One region of the Streptomyces sp. NPDC029138 genome, then DNA from elsewhere that is predicted to be linked to it. Evidence: riboswitches for the same ligand, from Rfam matches in the RefSeq annotation. Region 1 holds a riboswitch; the other holds the start of a gene.

Region 1 (7,378 bases):
GCGGGTCGTTCGGGACGGCGTTGCGGTTGACCGTGATGCCGACCTCGTGGAGCCGGTCCTCGGCCTGCTGCCCGTCCAGCTCGGACGCGCGCAGGTCCACCAGGATCAGGTGCACGTCCGTGCCGCCGGACAGCACGTTCACGCCGGCCTCGCGGGCGTCCGGGGCCGTCAGGCGCTCGGCGAGGATGCGGGCACCCTCCACCGTACGCCGCTGGCGCTCCTTGAAGTCCTCCGAGGCCGCGACCTTGAAGGACACCGCCTTGGCCGCGATCACGTGCTCCAGGGGACCGCCCTGGAAGCCCGGGAAGACGGAGGAGTTCAGCTTCTTCGCGAAGTCCTTCCTGGCGAGGATGATGCCGCCGCGGGGGCCGCCCAGCGTCTTGTGGGTGGTGGAGGTGACCACGTCGGCGTACGGCACCGGGTTCTCGTGCAGACCGGCCGCGACCAGGCCCGCGAAGTGCGCCATGTCGACCCACAGGTAGGCACCGGCCTCGTCGGCGATCCGGCGGAACTCGGCGAAGTCCAGCTGCCGCGGGTACGCCGACCAGCCCGCGATGATCACCTTGGGGCGGTGCTCCTTGGCGAGCCGCTCGACCTCGGCCATGTCGACCAGGCCGGTCTCGGCGTCCACGTGGTAGGCGACCACGTCGAACTGCTTGCCGGAGAAGTTCAGCCGCATCCCGTGGGTGAGGTGGCCGCCGTGCGCCAGGTCCAGGCCGAGGATGGTGTCCCCGGGCTGGGCCAGCGCGAACAGGGCCGCCTGGTTCGCGGAGGCGCCGGAGTGGGGCTGCACGTTGGCGTACTCGGCGCCGAACAGCTCCTTGACCCGGTCGATGGCGATCTGCTCGGCGACGTCGACGTGCTCGCAGCCGCCGTAGTACCGGCGACCCGGGTAGCCCTCGGCGTACTTGTTGGTCAGGACCGAGCCCTGGGCCTCCATCACCGCGAGCGGCGCGAAGTTCTCGGAGGCGATCATCTCCAGGGTCGACTGCTGGCGGCTCAGCTCGGCGTCGACCGCGGCGGCGATCTCCGGGTCCAGCTCGTGCAGGGGCGTGTTCAGGACAGTCATACGGCTACGACTCCTCAGCCGGCGGAAAAAGCGGTGTACTCGTCGGCGGAGAGCAGGTCGGCCGGCTCCTCCGCGACGCGTACCTTGAACAGCCAGCCACCCTCGAAGGGGGCGGAGTTCACCAGCGACGGGTCGTTGACGACGTCCTCGTTGACCTCGGTGACCTCACCGGTGACCGGCGAGTACAGGTCGGACACCGACTTCGTCGACTCCAGCTCGCCGCAGGTCTCGCCCGCGGACACCGTGGAGCCGACCTCGGGGAGCTGAACGAACACGACGTCACCGAGCGCGTTGGCCGCGTGCTCCGTGATGCCGACCGTCGCGACGCCGTCCTCGGCGGCCGACAGCCACTCGTGCTCCTTGCTGTAGCGCAGCTGCTGGGGGTTGCTCATGGCCTGAATTCTCCTGTACACGCGGGAGTGCTGATGACGGGGGGACTAGGGAAACCGCTGGTGAGCGGGCGAATGTGCGCAGGGTCACGCCCCGGCCACGGACCGGGGGCCCAGGGAGGCGCGACCGCGCCCAGTGTCTACTTCTGGCGCTTGTAGAACGGCAGCGCCACGACCTCGTACGGCTCGTGGGTGCCCCGGATGTCCACGCCGACGCCCTCGGTGCCCGGCGCCGCGTGCGCCGCGTCGACGTAGGCCATGGCGATCGGCTTGCCCAGGGTGGGGGAGGGGGCACCGGAGGTGACCTCGCCGATCACCTCGCCGCCGGCGACGACGGCGTACCCTGCGCGCGGCACCCGGCGGCCCTCGGCGACCAGGCCGACCAGGACCCGCGGCGGGTTCTGCTGGGCCCGGGCGGCGGCGTCGGCGAGCGCCTCGCGCCCGACGAAGTCGCCCTCCTTCTCGAACTTGACCACGCGGCCGAGCCCGGCGTCGAACGGGGTGAGGGACGTCGTCAGCTCGTGCCCGTACAGCGGCATGCCCGCCTCCAGGCGCAGCGTGTCCCGGCAGGACAGCCCGCACGGGACCAGCCCGGCGCCCTCACCCGCCTTGGTCAGCGCCTGCCACAGCTCGACGGCGTGCTCCGGCTTCACGAACAGCTCGAAGCCGTCCTCGCCGGTGTAGCCCGTGCGGGCGATCAGCGCCGGGACGCCGGCGACCGTGCCGGGCAGGCCGGCGTAGTACTTCAGGCCGTCGAGGTCGGCGTCGGTGAGGGACTTCAGGATGCCGGGGGACTCCGGGCCCTGCACGGCGATGAGCGCGTACGCGTCCCGGTCGTCGCGGACCTCGGCGTCGAAGCCGGCGGCGCGCTCGGTCAGCGCGTCCAGCACCACCTGGGCGTTGGAGGCGTTGGCCACGACCATGTACTCGGTCTCGGCCAGCCGGTAGACGATCAGGTCGTCCAGGATGCCGCCGTCGGCCTGGCAGATCATCGTGTAGCGGGCGCGGCCGACACCGACGGAGGCGATGTTGCCGACCAGGGCGTGGTTCAGGAACGCGGCGGCCTCGGCGCCGGTGACGGTGATCTCGCCCATGTGGGACAGGTCGAAGAGACCGGCCCTGGTCCGCACGGCGAGGTGCTCGTCGCGCTCGGAGCCGTAGCGCAGGGGCATGTCCCAGCCGGCGAAGTCGGTCATCGTCGCACCGAGCGCGCGATGCACGGCATCGAGCGCGGTGTGACGGAGTTCAGTGCTGCTCATCGGACGGTCGTCTCCCAGGGCGAGCGGACAGGCGAGGAACGTTCCTCCCCATCTGTCATCGGAACCTGAGAGGTTCGCCACGACCGCCACAGGGACGATCACGGCTTGCACCTTGGGTGGAGCCACTGACACAGCGGCCCGCTTTTCAGATGTGCCTCGCCCGCGCGGTAACGGGGCCTGAGAGATTCAAGGGAGGGACTTGCTCCTTCGGCGTCCCAGCCCGGGGCTGGGAACTCTCCCGCGCGGATTCAAGCGGCCGGTATGCAGTTGGCGGGCACATCATTGCACGCCGCACCCCGGCCATCCAGAGCGTGCTGCTTGTGACCGAGCTGTGGCAGAACGCACACGAACCACCTACCGTTGCCCATTACCTTCTCTTTACATACAACGGGCATGGGGATGACCGAGCCCACTGGGGAGGACGATCACGGTGAACAGGACATCGGCCTACGCCACCGACGCCGGCATCGCGGTGCCCGGACAGCCCTCCGCCCTGGCCCGCGAGCGCCGCGCGGACCGCCCCGTCCAGGTCGTCCGCGACCTGCGCGACCGCGCGGGCCGCAGCCCGCACGCCCTGCTCTTCGGCCCCCGCGACCTGGTGGTGATCACCGGTCTGCCCGGCAGCGGCAAGTCCACGCTGATGCACCGCGCGGTCACCGGCCACCGCGTCGACTCCCAGGACACCCGCGACCGCTGGGACGCCCGCGTCCCCCGCTTCGTCCCCTACGCGCTCTACCGCCCCCTGGTCCGCCTCGCCCACTACGCCGGGCTGCGCCGGGCCCTGCGCACCGGCGAGGGCGTCGTCGTGCACGACTGCGGCACCCAGGCCTGGGTGCGCGCCTGGCTGGCCCGCGAGGCCCGGCGCCGCGGCGCCACCCTGCACCTGCTCCTCCTCGACGTCAGCCCCGAGACGGCCCGGGCGGGCCAGCGCGAGCGCGGCCGGGGCGTCTCCCGCTACGCCTTCCGCCGCCACCGCCGCGCGACCGCCCGGCTGCTGCGCGCGGCGGAGAAGGGGGAGCTGCCCGCAGGCTGCGGCGCGGCCGTGCTGCTGGACCGGGACGCGGCGGACGTCCTGAGCCGGGTCGGCTTCACGCGGTGAGGCACTGTCACAGCCACCCGCTAGCCTTCTTGCTCACAGCAGTGGTTCCCAGCAGGCGGTAGGCAGATGGACTTCCCGGCGGACATTCACGCGGACTTCCCGGCACAGGCGCACCCCCACCCGCACGGCGGTTGGCCCGGCAACGAGCTGGAGGAGGTGCTGTCGGCCTCCCTCGGCATCCCCTCGGCGGGCGGCCGGATCATCGAGGTCCTCGGGCGGAGTTTCCTGTGGATACCGCTGCCCAACGGCGGGGGCCCGCACAGCGGCCCGCTGGACCTGCCGACGATGGACATCGACGGCCAGGTGTACGTCCCGGTGTTCAGCTCCGAGGAACAGCTGCGCCTGGTGGCCGGTTCCCATATGTCGTACACCATCGCCCCCGCCGTGGAGTTCGCGCGCGGCCTGCCGCCGCAGGCGGGCATCGCGGTGAACCCGGGCGGGGTGGTCGGCATCCCGCTGCCGCCCGACGCCGTGGCCGAACTGTGCCGCGCCGGCCGCACCCCGCTCGACGGCCCCAACACCGGCGGCCGGGTGCGTCTCTTCGAACCCGACTGGCAGGACGACCCGGTCGACTTCCTCTCCGCCGCCGCCGCGGAGTTCGCCGGGACCGGCGTGGTCCTCACCGCCCGCCGCTGCCTGGCCGCCATCGAGACGGCCGACCCGGTGATGTTCGTGGGCGTGGAACTCTCCCAGCGGGAGGGCGACCTGCGAAGCCTCCCCCTGGACGCCCTCGGCAGAGCCCTCGGCAAAGTCCCGGTCAAGTGGCCGGTCAACCTGGTGCTCATGGACGTGACCGACGACCCGGTCTCCGACTGGCTGAAGACGAACGTCCGGCCCTTCTACCAGTACGGCCACTGAACGCACCGAAGGGCCCGGGGCTGCATCCGATATGCGGCTCCGCCGCGGGGCGCGACCAGCCACGGACGACCCGCACCCGCGCACGAACCCGAAGCCCCGAGCTGCCAGGCGCTTAAGCTGTCTCCAAACGAGGGGCAAACGAAGAAGGGCCGGTACGACAGGTGAGCGCGAGCCACAGCGGCAGCGTCGAGCACATGCTGCGCCAGGTCACCCCCGGACGCTACGACGCCTACGAGGCCCTGCTCCGCGCCCTCGCCACCCCCTCCTCCGGCCAGATCTGGATGCTCCTGTGGCACGGCCAGGCCGGCTCCCCGGACGCCCAGTACGGGGACATGGAGGTGGACGGCTTCCACTACGCCCCCTGCGTCACCTCCGCCCAGGAGCTGTCCGCCAGCGGCTGGAACCGTTCGTACGAAGTGGTCGACGGCCTCGACGTGGCCCGCACCCTCTATCCCGACCACTACGGCCTCTGGCTCAATCCGCACGCCCCGGGCGGCGGCGTCGGCATCCCCTGGCTGGATCTGCGCCGCATCGCCACCGGCCTGGACCGCCAGCCCGCCGGCCCGCTCCGGCTCTCCGAGCCCGGCATCGAGATCCCGCAGTTCTACGCCCTGCTCGCGCAGAACGCGCACCGCACCCCCGCGCTCCGCTCGCTGCGCCGAGCCTGGGTGCAGCCCGCGCTCGGGGCGCCGTATCTCGCCATCGGCCTGGACGTGTACGAGACCTCGCCCGCCGCGGTCGACTCGGTGCGCGCGATGATGCAGCAGTCCATCGGCGCGGTCCCGGAGGGGCTGCCGGTGTCGACGGTCGCCATGACCGACGACCACGACCCGGTGGTGATGTGGATGCGGGCCAACGCGCGCCCGTTCTACGACCGCGAGGCGCACGCCCCCGCGCCGCAGCCGCAGCTTCAGGTCCCGGCCCCGCCGCAGGCCCCGGCCGGCGGGTACGGCTACCCACCGGTGCACGGCGGTTACTGACAACCAAGCGGAACCACATGGCTTCTGAGTGCGGGTCGCATAATTTACACGGACGACACACTTCTGCGCGCGTAGACATCCGCCGTTCGTCCCGAACCGCGGAGATTAACCGTTCTGCCCCAACTGGCCCCCGTCCGATGTCCGTTACCCAGTGATCGGATAACGGAATCCTCCGAACTGCATCACGGTTGCGCATACTTTCGCCGTCAGCTCTGGCGGGTGATCGCAAAGACGCTGAAGACTCCCGACTCAGACATGAGGTCGAGACCTCATGCTCGATGGCAAGTCGACAAAGCCGCAATCCGCGGCAGGCGCAGGCCGGTCACCACCGGCGAGAGGGGTCGCTCACCGTGACCGCACCGATCGAGACCACCGGGGCGGCAGCCGAGGCACAGCCGGAGGCTGTGCTGGAGGGTGCCGGTAAGGGGCAGATCGAGGGTCGTTCCCTGGGCCAGATCGCCTGGTCCCGGTTCAAGAAGGACAAGGTCGCCGTCGCGGGCGGTGTCATCGTCGTCCTGCTGATCCTCGTCGCGATCCTCTCGCGCCCCATCCAGGCCGCGTTCGGGCTCGACCCCAACGCCTTCAACCAGGACCTGATCAGTCCGGACACCTCGCTGCCGAAGGGCAGTTTCGGCGGCATGAGCGCGGATCACCCGCTCGGTGTGGACCCGAAGTTCGGCCGGGACATCGCCACCCGCATCCTGGAGGGTTCCTGGGTGTCGCTGGTAGTCGCCTTCGGCGCCACCATCCTGTCCAACGTGATCGGCGCCATCATGGGCGTCATCGCGGGCTACTACGGCGGACGGGTGGACTCGATCATCAGCCGGCTGATGGACACGTTCCTCGCCTTCCCCCTCCTGCTGTTTGCCATCTCCATCTCCGCCACCCTCCAGGGCGGCGCGTTCGGCCTGGACGGACTGCCGCTCCACCTGAGCGTGCTGATCTTCGTCATCGGCTTCTTCAACTGGCCCTACCTGGGCCGGATCGTCCGAGGCCAGACCCTCGCCCTGCGCGAGCGCGAGTTCGTGGACGCCTCCCGGGGCATGGGCGCCAAGGCGCCGTACATCCTGTTCCGGGAGCTGATGCCCAACCTGGTCGGCCCGATCATCGTCTACTCGACGCTGCTCATCCCGACCAACATCCTCTTCGAGGCGTCCCTGAGCTTCCTCGGCGTCGGCATCCAGCCCCCGCAGGCGTCCTGGGGTGGCATGCTCCGTGAGGCGGTCAACTTCTACCAGGTCGACCCGATGTTCATGATCGTCCCTGGTCTCGCCATCTTCGTGACCGTCCTGGCGTTCAACCTGCTGGGTGACGGTCTCCGCGACGCTCTCGACCCGCGCAGCCGCTGACGCCTGCCGCGGAGAGCCCGAAAATTTTCCGATCAATGGAGGGGAAAGCGCCCATCATGCGAAGGTCAGCGCTGGCCGCGATCGCGGCCATCGGCTCCGCCAGCCTGCTTCTTGCAGGTTGCAGCAAGGCCGATGACAACAAGAACGAGAACGGCACCAAGTCGGCCGGGGCCAACGCCGCGACCAAGGGCGTCGTCAACGTGTCCGACAAGAAGGGCGGGACGCTCACCTACGAGCTGTCCGATGTCCCGGACTCGTTCGACCCGGGCAACACGTACTACGCGTACATGTACAACCTCAGCCGGCTGTGGGCCCGCCCGCTGATGACCTTCAAGCCCGGTCCCGGCGAAGAGGGCAACGCCCTGGCCCCGGACC
Region 2 (7,378 bases), on a different contig from region 1:
AGGCCCCGCCCGGAACCCGGGTGGGGCCTTCGGCAGCGGCTCGCTCAGTCCTCGTAGGCGTCCAGCGGCGGGCAGGAGCACACCAGGTTCCGGTCGCCGAAGGCCTGGTCGATGCGGCGCACCGGCGGCCAGTACTTGTCGGCGGCCGAGACACCGGCCGGGAAGACGGCCTCCGCGCGGCTGTAGGCGTGCGTCCACTCACCGCCGAGCGCGGCGGCGGTGTGCGGGGCGTTCCGCAGCGGGTTGTCCTCGGCGGGCCACGCGCCGGAGCCGACCTTCTCGATCTCCGCGCGGATGGCGATCATCGCATCGCAGAAACGGTCCAGCTCGGTGATGTCCTCGGACTCGGTCGGCTCGATCATCAGCGTGCCGGCCACCGGGAAGGACATGGTCGGCGCGTGGAAACCGTAGTCGATCAGCCGCTTGGCGACGTCGTCCACGCTCACGCCGGTCGCCTTGGTCAGCGGGCGCAGGTCGATGATGCACTCGTGCGCGACCAGGCCGCCGGGGCCGGTGTAGAGCACCGGGTAGTGCGGCTCCAGGCGCTTGGCGATGTAGTTCGCGGAGAGCACCGCGACCTGCGTGGCGCGCTTGAGGCCCTCGCCGCCCATCAGACGGACGTACGCCCACGAGATCGGCAGGATGCCCGCGCTGCCCCACGGGGCGGCCGAGATCGGGCCCACGCCCGTCTCCGGGCCGGCCTCCGGCTGGAGCGGGTGGTTCGGCAGGTACGGCGCCAGGTGCGACCGGACCGCGACCGGGCCGACGCCCGGACCGCCGCCGCCGTGCGGGATGCAGAACGTCTTGTGCAGGTTCAGGTGGGAGACGTCACCGCCGAAGTGGCCCGGCTTGGCCAGGCCGACGAGCGCGTTGAGGTTGGCGCCGTCGACGTACACCTGGCCGCCCGCCTCGTGGACCTGGGCGCAGATGTCGGCGACGTGCTCCTCGAACACACCGTGCGTCGACGGGTAGGTGATCATCAGCACCGCCAGCTCGTCGCGGTACTGCTCGATCTTGGCGCGCAGGTCCTCGACGTCGATCTCGCCGTCCTCGGCGGTCTTCACGACGACGACCTTCATGCCGGCCATCACGGCGCTGGCCGCGTTGGTGCCGTGCGCGGAGGACGGGATGAGGCAGACGGTCCGCTGCTCGTCGCCGTTGGCGCGGTGGTAGCCGCGTACGGCGAGGAGACCCGCCAGCTCGCCCTGCGAGCCCGCGTTCGGCTGGAGCGAGACCTTGTCGTAGCCGGTGACCTCGGCGAGGCGGTCCTCCAGCTCGTGGATGAGCGTGAGGTAGCCCTGGGCCTGCTCGGCGGGCGCGAACGGGTGCATCTGCCCGAACTCGGACCAGGTGACCGGCTCCATCTCCGTGGTCGCGTTGAGCTTCATGGTGCAGGAGCCCAGCGGGATCATGCCGCGGTCGAGCGCGTAGTCGCGGTCGGCCAGCTTGCGCAGGTAGCGCAGCATCGCCGTCTCGGAGCGGTGCTGGTGGAAGACCGGGTGGGTGAGGTACGCGTCGGTGCGCAGCAGCGCCTCGGGCAGGGTGTCCTCGGCGCTCTCGTCCAGCGCCTCGATGTCGCCCTCGACGCCGAAGGCGGCGAAGACGGCGGCCAGCTGGGCCCGGTTGGTGGTCTCGTCGCAGGCCGCCGAGACGTGGTCGGCGTCGACGAGACGCAGGTTGACCCCGTTCTCCCGGGCGGCGGCGACGATCGCGGCGGCCTTGCCGGGCACCCGCGCGGTGAGCGTGTCGAAGTACGCGCCGTGGACGATCTCCACGCCGCCGGCCTTCAGCCCCTCGGCGAGGAGCGTGGCGTACCGGTGCGTGCGCCGGGCGATGGTCTTCAGGCCCTCCGGCCCGTGGTAGACGGCGTACATGCCGGCCATCACGGCGAGCAGCACCTGCGCGGTGCAGATGTTGCTGGTCGCCTTCTCCCGGCGGATGTGCTGCTCACGGGTCTGGAGCGCGAGGCGGTAGGCCTTGTTGCCGTCGGCGTCGACGGAGACGCCGACGAGCCGGCCGGGAAGGCTGCGCGCGAACTTCTCGTGTACGGCCATGTAGCCGGCGTGCGGCCCGCCGAAGCCCATCGGCACACCGAAGCGCTGGGTCGTACCGACGGCGATGTCCGCCCCCAGCTCGCCCGGCGAGGTCAGCAGGGTCAGCGCGAGCAGGTCGGCGGCGACCGTGACGAGAGCGCCCAGCTGGTGCGCCTGGTCGATGACGGGCTTGATGTCCCGTACGGCACCGGAGGCGCCCGGGTACTGGATCAGCACGCCGTTGATCTCGCGCTCGGCGATCTCCGCCGGGATGCCGTCGCTGAGGTCGGCGACGACGACCTCGACGCCGGTCGGCTCGGCGCGGGTCTCGATCACGGCGATGGTCTGCGGCAGCGCGTCAGCGTCGACCAGGAACACACCCTTCTTGTTCTTGCCCATGCGCCGGGACAGCGCCATCGCCTCGGCGGCGGCGGTGCCCTCGTCCAGCAGGGATGCGCCGGAGGTGGGCAGGCCGGTCAGGTCGGCGACCATCGTCTGGAAGTTCAGCAGGGCCTCCAGGCGGCCCTGGGAGATCTCCGGCTGGTACGGCGTGTAGGCCGTGTACCAGGCCGGGTTCTCCATGACGTTGCGCAGGATGACGGGCGGCGTGAAGGTGCCGTAGTAGCCCAGGCCGATCATGGAGCCGAGGACCTGGTTGCGGTCGGCGAGCGAGCGCAGCTCGGCGAGCACCTCGGCCTCGGTACGGGCACCCGGCAGGTCCAGGGCGTCGGCGTTCTTGATCACATCCGGGACCGCGGCGGCGGTCAGCTCGTCCAGCGAGCCGTATCCGACCTGCGCGAGCATCTTGGCCCGCGCCTCCGGGTCGGGCCCGATGTGGCGCTGCTCGAACGGGGTGCCCGCTTCGAGTTCGGAGAGCGGAATGCGATGGGCGGTCATTGCGGAGGCCTCCTGGTCTGACGCGACCTGCGAGGGGCACCACGGCGCGGGTACCCCGACGGCCTCCCCCTCTGTCATCTCGACCTGAGAGCTTCACCGGACGCCCGTGGGCACCGGCTTTCACCGTCGGTGAGGGCGGAAGCCGATCGACATCCGCCCTGCTTTCCAGAGTGACCTCGTCCGTGCGGTACGTGAGCCTGAGAGATTCCGGGGAGGATTTGCTCCTTCGGCGCCTCCGAGGTGGTCGGAGGACTCTCCCGCACGGGGTCAGCAGCCGCTGTCAGCGTACCAGCGAGGTCAACGCCAGGGCCTTCGAGTGGCCGCCTCCTTGAATGTGCTCTTTTGTAGTGCTTACGGATGAGTTGCGACCACGTGGAGGGAGAGGGACCGTGCAGACCGACATCGATCCGCGCAACCTGATCGGCCGCAAGGCGTTCGACCGTAACGGCACCAAGATCGGCACCATCGACGAGGTGTACCTGGACGACGCGACCGGCGTGCCCGAATGGGCGGCCATACGCACCGGCCTGTTCTCCCGGGACGCCTTCGTGCCCCTGGAGCCCAGCGAACTCGTCGAAGGCACCCTGCACGTCCCCTTCGACCGCGCCCTGATCAAGGACGCCCCCGACTTCGGCGTGGGCCGCCATCTCTCCCCAGAACAGGAACTCCAGCTCTACCACCACTACGGCCTGGACGTGGCCTCACCCCCCAACGTCCCGGACCACGACTTCGGCAAACTGGCGGGGTCGGAGGAGGCCTGATCGCGGCTTCCTCCCTGGTCGCGTGCCTCTTCCGGGGTCCGGGGCGGAGCCCCGTGCGGGTGGGAGACATCCGAAACCAACGGCAACGGATCGGCGGCCTCCAGCGCAGGATCGTCGACGAAAAACGTCCGCACCCGCCCCGGAGGGGACTGCGGCGTCTCGAACCGCACGGTCACCCGCCCCAGCCCACTGCCCTGCACCCATCCGTGCCCGTACTCGGCGTGCCGCACATCCTGCCCGGCCCGCCACTGCCGCTCGACAGGCTCCGCCCGCTCCACGGCAGCCTCCACCGCCCCCTTCTCCGGCTCCTCCTCCGCAGGCACCGGCAGCGCCTGCGCGAACAGATCCTCCTGCGTGTAGTCGGCGAGCCCGGACACCCCCACCCCGAGCAGCCGCACCCCTCCCGTGGTGTCCACGGAGTCCAGCAGCCGCGCCGCCGCCTCACGGATGACCACGGGGTCGTCCGTGGGCCCTCTGAGCGTCTCGGACCGGGTCAGGGTGGAGAAGTCGTACCGCCGTACCTTCAGCACGATGGTCCGCCCGGACAGCCCGGCCTCGCGCAGCCGCCGCACACACCGGTCGGCCAGCCGCTGCACCTCCAGGCCGACCCGCAGCCGGTCGTGGATGTCCACGTCGTACGTGTCCTCCACCGACACCGACTTGGTCTCCCGCTCGGCGACCACGGGCCGCTCGTCCCGGGCCAGGGCCATGGCGTACAGCGCGTGTCCGTGTGCCTTGCCCAGCAGCCGGACGAGTTCGTCCTCACCCGCCTCGGCCAGTTCCTCGACCGTGCTGATCCCGGCCCGGCGCAGATGGTCCCCTGTGGCCGGCCCGACCCCCGGCAGGGTGCGCACCGGCATCGGTCCCAGCAGCGCCCGCTCGGTGCCCGGCTCGATGAGCACCAAGCCGTCCGGTTTGGCCTGCTCGGAGGCGATCTTCGCGAGCATCTTGGAGGCGGCGAGCCCCACCGACCCGGTGAGCCCGGTGACCGCCAGGATGTCCGCGCGCAGCTTCTCCCCGGCCCGCCGCGCCGACTCCTCGTCCCAGGCCGCTTCCCCGGCCTCCAGGTCCACGAACGCCTCGTCCAGGCTCAGCGGCTCCACCAGCGGTGACAGCTCCCGCAGCAGCGCCATCACCTGTTCGCTGACCGCCCGGTACAGGGTGAAGCGCGGCACCAGATAGGCGGCGTTGGGTGCCAGCCGGCGTGCCTGCGCCATGGGCATCGCCGAGTGGACCCCGAACACCCGTGCCTCGTACGACGCGGTGGCGACCACCCCGCGTGGGCCGAGCCCGCCCACGACGACCGCCTTCCCGCGCAGGCTCGGCTTGGATGCCTGCTCCACCGAGGCGAAGAAGGCATCCATGTCGAGATGCAGGATCGTGGGCGCGTTTCTCACATCTCCGATGCTGCACCACGGCACTGACAACGCGGTGATGCCGGAGCGCCCTACGCGAGGTCCGGCGGTCAGACCGCCCGGTTGCGGCGCCGCGCCAGCTCGTCCGCGGGGTTGTGCCCGACGAGGGTCTCACCGGTGTCGATGCGCTCGCCGTGCAGCTGGGAGAGGGCGCTTTCCACGTCCCGCCACACCACGCCGACGGCGATCCCGAAGATACCCTGACCGCCCTGGAGCAGGGCGTGGACCTCGTCCGGCGACGTGCACTCGTACACGGTCGCGCCGTCGCTCATCAGGGTCATCCGCTCCAGATCGCGGAAACCGCGTTCTCTGAGGTGCTGGACGGCCGTGCGGATGTTCTGCAAGGACACCCCGGTGTCCAGGAACCGCTTCACGATCTTCAGGACGACGACGTCCCGGAAGCTGTACAGACGCTGGGTGCCCGACCCGTAAGCGGGTCGTACGCTCGGCTCCACCAGACCCGTACGGGCCCAGTAGTCGAGCTGCCGGTACGTGATGCCGGCAGCCGCGCAGGCCGTGGGCCCGCGGTAGCCGATCTGCTCGGACGTCATGGACGCCACCCCTCCGCCGTTCGGCACCGCCGTCGGCAGCTGCGGAGCGTGCTCCACCGCGCTGCCGGGATGGGCATATCCCCCGCCTGAGCGCGGCCGCGAGTTCGGGGGCGGGTACGGACCGCTCTCCCCGAAACCGCGTCCGGGGGCACCCCCAGCCGTACCGTCGCCGCTGGTTCTCACGCCGACCTCCGTCCTTGACCTGCCTTCTCGACGGTAGGCAGTCACCAGGGGTGCGTCAACGATCGCCACACTCGGCACGCCGAGTGATAATCACCCAAGGAGTGGTTTCCCGTGTCCCACCGCGGGGAAAGGCTAGCCGAATGCGCTGGCGGGGGGCCGTAGGACGCTCTCACTGGCCGGAGGCAATTGCCGGGGCGTGGACCTCGCGATGCCGCCGCCCGCCCCGGTCGAACCCCGGGGCCGACGGGCCGGCCCGCGTCTCACTGGCTGCTGGTGCCGAAGTCCTCGGGCGAGATCTGGTCGAGGAACTCGCGGAACTTCTCCACCTCGTCCTCCTGCTCGTCCGGAATGGCGATGCCCGCGTCGTCCAGCACCGTGTCACTGCCGTAGATCGGCGTTCCGGTGCGCAGGGCCAGCGCTATGGCATCGGAGGGGCGGGCGCTGACCTCGACCCCACTGGCGAACACCAGCTCCGCGTAGAAGACGCCTTCTCGCAGATCGGTGATGCGCACTTCGGTCAGCTCCTGGCCGACGGCCTCCAGCACGTCCTTGAACAGGTCGTGGGTCAGCGGTCGCGCGGGGGCCATGCCCTGCTGGGCGAAGGCGATCGCCGTCGCCTCCCCCGGCCCGATCCAGATGGGGAGGTAACGGTCGCCCCCCACTTCGCGCAGGAGCACGATCGGTTGGTTGGAGGGCATTTCGACCCGGACACCTACGACATCGAGCTCGTTCACACAGCAACCCTAGGCCGTGCTCGGGACGTTTGGGTAGTCGGGCCGGGAACAGGTGCCCGATCCGGCCGCTCCGCGGCCCGCCGGATCAGGGCAGCCGCACGCCGAGAGCGGTTTTCACCAGGGCCGCGTGCAGCTTCACCGTGAGGGCCGCCAGCTCCTTCGTACGGGCCTCGGCATGTGCCCTGGTCTGCGGGTTGCGGTGGCGCTTGAGCGGGGCCACCACCTGGTCGACCAGGCCCGCCTCACGGTCGGCGGCGGCCTTCATCACCCGAAGGTGGCGCGGCTCGATCCCGAACCGGCCCAGCTCCGCGATGAGCGAGGCCACGGTGACGGCCTCGGCGTCGTACGCCCCGTCCTCCAGGGGAGCGATGAGCCCGTAGGACTCCCACTCCTTCAGGTCGCCGTCGTCGATGTCCGCGGCGGCCAGCAGCTCGGCCCTGCCGAGCCTGGCCACCGTGGGCCCCTCCACACGTGCCGGCACGTCCTCCGCGGTGCGCTGGCGGCCCACCACGGGCAGCGGGACGGCCTCACCCCGCTCCATGGCGTCCAGGTGCTCACGGATCACCTTGAGCGGCAGGTAGTGGTCCCGCTGCATCCGCAGGACGTGACCGAGGCGCTCGACGTCCTCGGCGCTGAACTTGCGGTATCCCGACGGGGTCCGCTGCGGCTCGATGAGCCCCTCCGACTCCAGGAAGCGGATCTTGGAGATGGTGACTTCGGGGAACTCGTCGCGCAGCACGTTCAGCACCGTGCCGATGCTCATCAGCCCACTGTCCCTGGCGGCGGTACCGCTTCCGGCACCGC

Evidence for each region. Region 1 has a riboswitch for glycine ahead of gcvT (glycine cleavage system aminomethyltransferase GcvT). Riboswitches for the same ligand answer to the same signal wherever they lie in the genome.
Region 2: linked by a shared signal. The riboswitch ahead of gcvP (aminomethyl-transferring glycine dehydrogenase) and the one ahead of gcvT (glycine cleavage system aminomethyltransferase GcvT) in region 1 are both predicted to bind glycine.

The regions. Positions count from the first base shown of each region.
Region 1 is NZ_JBVHWM010000040.1:20,187-27,564, forward strand. It holds gene glyA (serine hydroxymethyltransferase) at 1-1,069, opposite strand, end outside; gene gcvH (glycine cleavage system protein GcvH) at 1,084-1,461, opposite strand; gene gcvT (glycine cleavage system aminomethyltransferase GcvT) at 1,599-2,717, opposite strand; glycine riboswitch at 2,760-2,872, opposite strand; glycine riboswitch at 2,873-2,968, opposite strand; gene ACZ4WH_RS27175 (AAA family ATPase) at 3,148-3,816, shown strand; gene ACZ4WH_RS27180 (enhanced serine sensitivity protein SseB) at 3,883-4,674, shown strand; gene ACZ4WH_RS27185 (enhanced serine sensitivity protein SseB C-terminal domain-containing protein) at 4,869-5,654, shown strand; gene ACZ4WH_RS27190 (ABC transporter permease) at 6,005-7,003, shown strand; gene ACZ4WH_RS27195 (ABC transporter substrate-binding protein) at 7,060-7,378, shown strand, end outside.
Region 2 is NZ_JBVHWM010000010.1:6,750-14,127, reverse strand. It holds gene gcvP (aminomethyl-transferring glycine dehydrogenase) at 45-2,930, opposite strand; glycine riboswitch at 3,106-3,200, opposite strand; gene ACZ4WH_RS11865 (PRC-barrel domain-containing protein) at 3,320-3,691, shown strand; gene ACZ4WH_RS11860 (DNA polymerase IV) at 3,613-5,088, opposite strand; gene ACZ4WH_RS11855 (MerR family transcriptional regulator) at 5,157-5,840, opposite strand; gene ACZ4WH_RS11850 (bifunctional nuclease family protein) at 6,101-6,574, opposite strand; gene ftsR (transcriptional regulator FtsR) at 6,660-7,378, opposite strand, start outside.